DNA from 3 places in the Marinihelvus fidelis genome. Region 1 is predicted to be linked to each of the others. Evidence: predicted binding sites of a transcription regulator. Region 1 holds the regulator's gene; each other region holds the start of a gene.
The links. Region 1 encodes sigma-54, which starts transcription at its own class of promoters, with help from an activator protein. Its sites were predicted from a motif close to TGGCANGNTNCNTGCTT; they were not measured.

Region 1 (2,267 bases):
GCGAACTCAGGCCTTCGTCTTCGTTGGCCAGCGCGTTGCTGATGACTTCCAGCAGGCGTTTCTTGCTACTGGTGCGGACGGCGGGAAGTACGCTGTCCGGGCTGATCAGGTCGTCGACAAGCATGGGGTTTGATTCTCGGTAACCGGTCTTTTCAGGCGCGGGTCAGATGTTCTCGGCCGCCTGGTAATCAGGCTTTTCGTGGTGGTGGTCGCGCAGGCGATCTTTCAGGCGCCGCACCTGGCGGTCGATCTTGTCGGCCAGGCCGTCGATCGCGGCATACATGTCGTCTGCGTTGTCATTGGCGAACAGCGTACGTCCGCCCGCGTTGACGGTGGCTTCCGCCAGCTGCGTGTGTTTCTCAACGTTCAGGATCACATCAACGGTCACGACCTTGTCGAAATGCCGCGACAGGCGCTGCATTTTCTCGGTGACATAGGCGCGCAAGGCGGGGGTGACTTCGACGTGGTGTCCGGTAATCGTCAATTGCATTTTCCTTCTCCTGGTTTCGAGATGGAAAGGGACCGGCCCGCTGGGGCCAGCTTCAGGGTCAACTCTGGAGTTCGAACCGTCCGTAGAGTCCGCACAGGGTTCGCGGCGGGCGGCTTCGCAAAGAAACTGTCATGAGCAGATTCTATACCCGGCGACGCCGCTTTCCTAGTCCACCGCGCGCGCGGCCAGTCGACGGTAGGCACGGCGCCGCTCGCTGCTTGAGCCGATACCCAGGGATTCCCGGTACTTGGCCACGGTCCTGCGGGCCGCGCGGATGCCGGCTTCGCGCAATAAACGGGACAGTTCCTGGTCACTGAGCGGTTTGCTGGCGGGCTCTGCCTCGACCAGTGACTGGATATGGGCCTTGACCGCGATGGCGCTGATGTCACCGCCGTCGAGCGTGCGCACGTGGCTGGAGAAGAAGTACTTCAGCTCGAACAGGCCGCGTGGCGTGAAAATGTACTTGCGGGTGGTGGCGCGCGACACCGTGGATTCGTGCACGCCAACCTGCTCGGCAATGTCTTTCAGGATTAGCGGCTTCATCGCGATATCGCCGTCGTCCATGAAGCCGGACTGGTGGTCGACGATGGCCTGCGACACGTTCATCAGCGTGCGGTTGCGCAGCTCCAGGCTGGACAGCAGCCAGCGTGCTTCCTGCAGGCGGCCCTGCAGGTACTTGCGGTCCTCGCCGCCGGACTGGCGCAGCAGCTGGACGTAGTAGGTGTTGAGCTTCAGGCGCGGGTCGTTGTCCGGGCTCAGGTAGGTGACCCAGCGGCCCTCGACCTGGCGGGTGTAGACATCCGGCACCAGGTATTCCTGCTGGCGGTTGTCGTAGCGCGCGCCGGGGCGGGGCTCCAGCGAACGGATCAGGTCCAGCGCGGTTTCGAGGTCGTCGTCACCGGCACCGGTTTCGCGCTTCAGGCGTTCGAGCTCGGCGTCGGCCACCAGGTCGATGTAGTCCCGCGCCACGCGCTGGGCCAGGTCGCGGCCGGGCGTCGAGGCCGGCAGCACGGCCAGCTGCACGCGGATGCATTCGGCCGGGCCATTGGTGGCCACGCCGACGGGCTCCATGCGCTGGACGCGGCGCATGACCGCGCGGATCTCGGCCTCGTCGGTTTCCAGGTCGGGCAGCAGGGAGTCGCGGATATCGTCGATGCTGTCGAGCAGGTAGCCGTCTTCATCGAGCGCGAAGATGATCGCGGTGGCGATGGCGGCGTCGCGGTCATTGAACTGGCCCAGCTCGACCTGGAACATCAGGTGGTCGCGCAGCGAATCGCCGGACTCGTCGGCGATCTGGTTCTCGCGCTCGACGCTGAAGCCGGCCTCGGCCCACTGTTCGCCGCCGCCCATGTCTTCGCCCCACTGGTCGTCGTAGTCGCCGTAGGGGTCATCGGCCGCGGCGCTGCTGTCTTCACCCTGGGAGGGCGTGTCCCAGTCGTCCGCGCTGTCGGCCGCGGCCTCGCCACCCGGCTCGTCGAAGTCCAGCAGCGGGTTGGCCTCGACGGTGGCCTGCAGGTGTTCGCGCAGCTCGATACGGGTGAGTTGCAGCAGGCGGATGGCCTGTTGCAACTGCGGCGCCAGCGCCAGCTTCTGGCTCAGGCGTAATTGCAGTGAATGATCGACCATGACGCTTCGTACCCCGCCTACAGCCGGAAGGCCTGGCCCAGGTAGACGTTGCGCACGTCTTCGTTGTCCAGCACCACGTCCGGCGCGCCCTCGGCCAGGATCCGGCCCTCGTTGAGAATGTAGGCATGGTCGCAGATGCCCAGGGTCTCAC
Region 2 (2,267 bases), on a different contig from region 1:
CGCTGCTGGTCGCCGATGACCAGGCCGACGTGATCTACCGCATTACCTACGATGGCTGAATGCTGACAGTGACTTCATGACCGCGTTACAGGTCGTGGTCCTGGCCATTGTCCAGGGCCTGACCGAGTTCCTGCCCGTATCGAGTTCCGCGCACCTGGTGCTGGTCGGCCAGCTTGCGGGATGGGAGGACCAGGGGCTGGTGCTGGACGTGGCCGCCCACCTGGGCACGCTGCTGGCCGTGGTGGCCTGGTTTCACAGGGACCTGCTGCGCATGGCGGCCGCCGTGTTCGGCGCCGGCCCGGGTGAGCGTGTGCAACAGGACCGTCGACTGGCGCTGACGCTGTTGACCGCCTGCCTGCCCGTGCTGCTGGTGGGCGCGCTGGCCTTTGACGCGGTCTCCACCTATCTTCGTGATATCCGCGTGGTCGCGGCCACCACCCTCATTTTCGGGGTCCTGCTTTGGATCGCCGACCGCTTCGCACCCGCCAACAAGGCGATCGAACAGCTGGGCCTGCGCCCTGGCCTGGCCATCGGCGTCGCCCAGGTCCTGGCGCTGGTGCCCGGGGTGTCGCGTTCGGGCATCACCATTACCATGGCGCGGGCGCTGGGGTTCGACGCCCTGTCCGCAGCACGCTTCTCCTTCCTGCTGTCGATCCCCGTGATTGCCGCGGCGGGCCTTTTTGGTGCATGGGAAATCGCCAGCGGCGCGGTGAAGGTGCCCTGGGGGGCGTTCTGGGCCACCGTCATACTGTCTGCGGCCGCGGGTTGGGCCTGCATCTCCGTGTTTCTTGCCCTTCTTGAGCGCGTTGGGCTGACGCCATTCGTGATTTACCGCCTTGTTCTGGGTGTCGCACTGCTGGCTGTCATCTACAGCGCACCGTAATAGTGCAAATATTCCATGGCCGTGCCATGATGGTGCGCTCCCTGGCTCGATGGCTGGCGTGGTGTCATTCCGGCACGGCCGCATGAGCGAAAAACTGTCGCTAAAAGGTCAAAACAGGCTGCTAAGTTCGAGAAACACGCGACCCCGGTGCGAATGTCCAGAATTGTGCGAGTTGGCATCATTCCTGCATCTATATCTCGAACCAGATTGGGTCACATCAATAAACCAACAGGAGAACCGCTTTAATGAGCACGAAAGACATTCTTAAAGACATCAAGGACGACGACATCGAATTCGTCGACCTGCGATTCTGCGACACCAATGGCAAGGAGCAGCACGTGACGCTGCCGGCCAGCATGGTGGACGAGGACCTCTTCGAAGAAGGCAAGATGTTTGACGGCTCATCGATCGCGGGCTGGAAAGGCATCAACGAATCCGACATGGTGCTGATGCCGGACAAGGATTCCGTGGTCCTGGATCCGTTTTCGGAGCACAAGACGCTGATCGTCCGTTGCGACGTGCTCGAACCGGACACCATGGAAGGCTACTCGCGCTGTCCGCGTTCACTCGCGCTGCGCGCCGAGGCCTACCTGAAGTCCAGCGGCATCGCCGACACCGCCTACTTCGGCCCGGAGCCGGAATTCTTCGTGTTTGACGACGTCCGTTTCGGCGACTCCATCAAGGGCGCGCACTACGAGATCGACTCGCAGGAAGCGGCCTGGAACACCGGCACCGAGTACGACGGCGGCAACCCGGGTCACCGCACCCGCGTGAAAGGCGGCTACTTCCCGGTCCCGCCGGTGGATTCGCTGCACGACCTGCGTGCCGAGATGTGCCTGGTGCTGGAAAAGCTGGGCGTGCCCGTTGAAGTGCACCATCACGAAGTGGGCACCGCCGGCCAGTGTGAGATCGGCACCAAGTTCAACACGCTGACCCGCAAGGCCGATGAGCTGCTGCTGATGAAGTACGCCATTGCCAACGTCGCCCACGCCAACGGCCAGACCGCGACCTTCATGCCGAAACCGCTGGTGGGTGACAACGGCTCGGGCATGCACGTGCACCAGTCGTTGACCAAGGATGGCAAGAACCTGTTCTCCGGTGACGAGTACGGCGGCCTGTCGCAGACGGCGCTGCACTACATCGGCGGTATCTTCAAGCATGCGCGCGCCATCAACGCGTTCTCCAACGCGTCGACGAACAGCTACAAGCGCCTGGTCCCGGGCTTCGAAGCACCGGTCATGCTGGCCTACTCGGCCCGTAACCGTTCAGCTTCCGTGCGTATTCCGTGGGTCTCCAGCCCGAAAGCCCGTCGTATCGAAGTGCGCTTCGGCGACCCGGTGGGCAGCGGCTACCTGACCTTCGCCGCCATGCTGATGGCCGGCCT
Region 3 (2,267 bases), on a different contig from region 1:
CCGGGTTCCGGCCTGTGTCGAAAAGACCCCGCCCCGGCGGGGTTTTTTCTTGCCTAACAGGTATCCTTGCCGGGATGAACCCGGACTTCATCTGTATCGGCGCGCAAAAGGCGGGCACCACGTGGCTGTACCGCCAGCTGCGCGCGCACCCGGACGCCTGGCTGCCGCCGGTGAAGGAACTGCACTACTTCGACCGCGAAGCCCGGCGCTGCGCGCATCACCCACTGGCCAGGCTAGGCGAGCCCGGCACCCGCGCCGCCTTCGCCGAATGGCTGGGCGAATTGCGCCATCACCGCCAGCCGGGCGACCTGGCCTGGGGCAGGCATTACTTCTTCGGCGAGCGTAACGACCAGTGGTACGTTCGTCTGTTCGAGCCGGGACGAGAGCGCTTGGCCGGTGAATTCACGCCGGCCTACTCCGCTATGTCGCCAGGGCGCATCAGCCACGTGGCCCGGTTGGCCCCTCAAGCCCGGATTCTGCTGATACTGAGAAATCCGGTTGAGCGCGCCTGGTCCCACGCAGTCATGAACCTGTGTCGCTTCGCAGGACGCGCTGTGAGTGATGTCAGCGACGAGGCCTTCCTCGCGCACTTCAGCGGCCGTGGCAGCCGACGTCGTGGCGATTACCCGGGCATGCTGCGGCGCTGGCAAAGCGCCTTTCCTGCAGACCAGTTGCATGTCCGGTTCTACGACGAACTCAAGGCCTCACCAGGCGATTTTCTCGCCGGCGTATGCCAGTTCCTCGGATTGGACCCATCACCATTGCCGCGCACCCTGTCGCCGACGGGAGTGACCATCAATTCCGGCGGCTATGACCGCATTCCGGCTCGCCTTGAAAAGGCGCTCAGCGCCCAGTACCTCGATATGCTCACGTTTCTCGCCGACCAGTTTGGCACCCCCGCCGATCGATGGCTCAGTCGTGCGCAGTCCTTACTCCAGGCCCGCTGAGCCCGGCCATCGGGCCACGGGTTGATAGCAAGCCGAGAACACGAACCAAAACGGGGCACGCGTGCGCCACGATGACGCACCCATACCGTGCCGAACGGAGGTCGTCACTGATTAGTGATTGATTTATAAACAGTTTAAAGTTTGGCCCGATTCCTGCATCTATAGGGGCAAGAAGAATTATTAACGCCCGCCATGGGCACCCTTTAGAGATGAGGAGTCACCGATGTACAAGAAGCTGATTTTGGGCCTGGGTATACTGGCCGTCACACCCGCGGCGCTGGCCGTGGACTTTTCCGCCAACCTGGGCTGGAACAGTGAATACATTTTCCGCGGTATTCCGCAGAAAACCTCGTCAGCGTTCGGTGGCCTCGACATGGAAGCCGGCGGCTTCTACGCAGGCACCTGGGGCGCCGACGTTGGTGACGGCCTGGAAGTCGACTTCTACGGCGGTTACGGCTTCGATGTCGGCGACTTCTCTTTCAGCGCCGGTGGTACGTGGTACACCTACACCGGTGACTTTGACGACGATTACAAGGAAATCAACCTGAGCGCCGGGTATGCCTTTTTGACCTTTGACGCGGCGATCGGCACCTACGATAATTTCGGACAGGGTGACCTGGATTACCAGTTCTACTCCCTGACGGCCGAATTTGGTGGTTTCTACGGAACGGTAGGCACCTTCGAAGACGACTTCGACGGCAGCTATTACGAGGTTGGCTACGGCAACACGCTGACCGTCAATGACTACGACCTGCTGGACTACGCACTGGTAGGTATCTACAGCGACTCGACTCTGCTTGGCGGGGACTCCGACACGAACCTGTTGTTGACCCTGAGCAAGTCGTTCGACCTGTAATACGTTCTCCAACCAGACCTTGCCGGTATTGAGCCTACCAGCGCTAACATAAGGTCTGACCATTAAGCCCCGGCCCCCCCGGGGCTTCTTTTTATGCCCCCCCGGTAAAAGCCTGTGCGACGCTCATTAACGGCGTCTTGCGCACAAAAGTAGCGCATCCCGTTGAAGATTGCACCTTTTTTGTAACATCCCTGTCACCGTGTCGCGATAATAAGCCTGAAAACCGCGCCAGCACGACCTTTCCGGCCATGTAGGTATACTCGATTGATGGACGAACAACGCACCAAACTTGCGCGCCGCTGCAGTCCGTTCCTGGATCGGCTGGTGACGCACAACCCGGGCTGGCTGGAGACCCTGGAACAACAGGGACGGCTGCGCGAAGACCTGCCGCCAAACCGGCAGACGCTCGAAGAAACCGTGGCGGCACAAGGCCTGGATGCCGGGCTGCGGCAGTTCCGCAACCG

Region 2: a site for sigma-54 is predicted at 1,057-1,073, ahead of glnA (glutamate--ammonia ligase). Genes of this name have one in related genera too.
Region 3: a site for sigma-54 is predicted at 1,090-1,106, ahead of F3N42_RS09380 (TorF family putative porin). Genes of this name have one in related genera too.

The regions. Positions count from the first base shown of each region.
Region 1 is NZ_VYXP01000002.1:462,806-465,072, reverse strand. It holds gene ptsN (PTS IIA-like nitrogen regulatory protein PtsN) at 1-124, opposite strand, end outside; gene hpf (ribosome hibernation-promoting factor, HPF/YfiA family) at 164-490, opposite strand; gene F3N42_RS03470 (RNA polymerase factor sigma-54) at 656-2,116, opposite strand; gene lptB (LPS export ABC transporter ATP-binding protein) at 2,134-2,267, opposite strand, start outside.
Region 2 is NZ_VYXP01000005.1:94,902-97,168, reverse strand. It holds gene F3N42_RS08425 (PQQ-dependent sugar dehydrogenase) at 1-59, shown strand, start outside; gene F3N42_RS08420 (undecaprenyl-diphosphate phosphatase) at 77-883, shown strand; gene glnA (glutamate--ammonia ligase) at 1,129-2,267, shown strand, end outside.
Region 3 is NZ_VYXP01000005.1:320,620-322,886, reverse strand. It holds gene F3N42_RS09385 (sulfotransferase family protein) at 75-947, shown strand; gene F3N42_RS09380 (TorF family putative porin) at 1,171-1,803, shown strand; gene glnE (bifunctional [glutamate--ammonia ligase]-adenylyl-L-tyrosine phosphorylase/[glutamate--ammonia-ligase] adenylyltransferase) at 2,071-2,267, shown strand, end outside.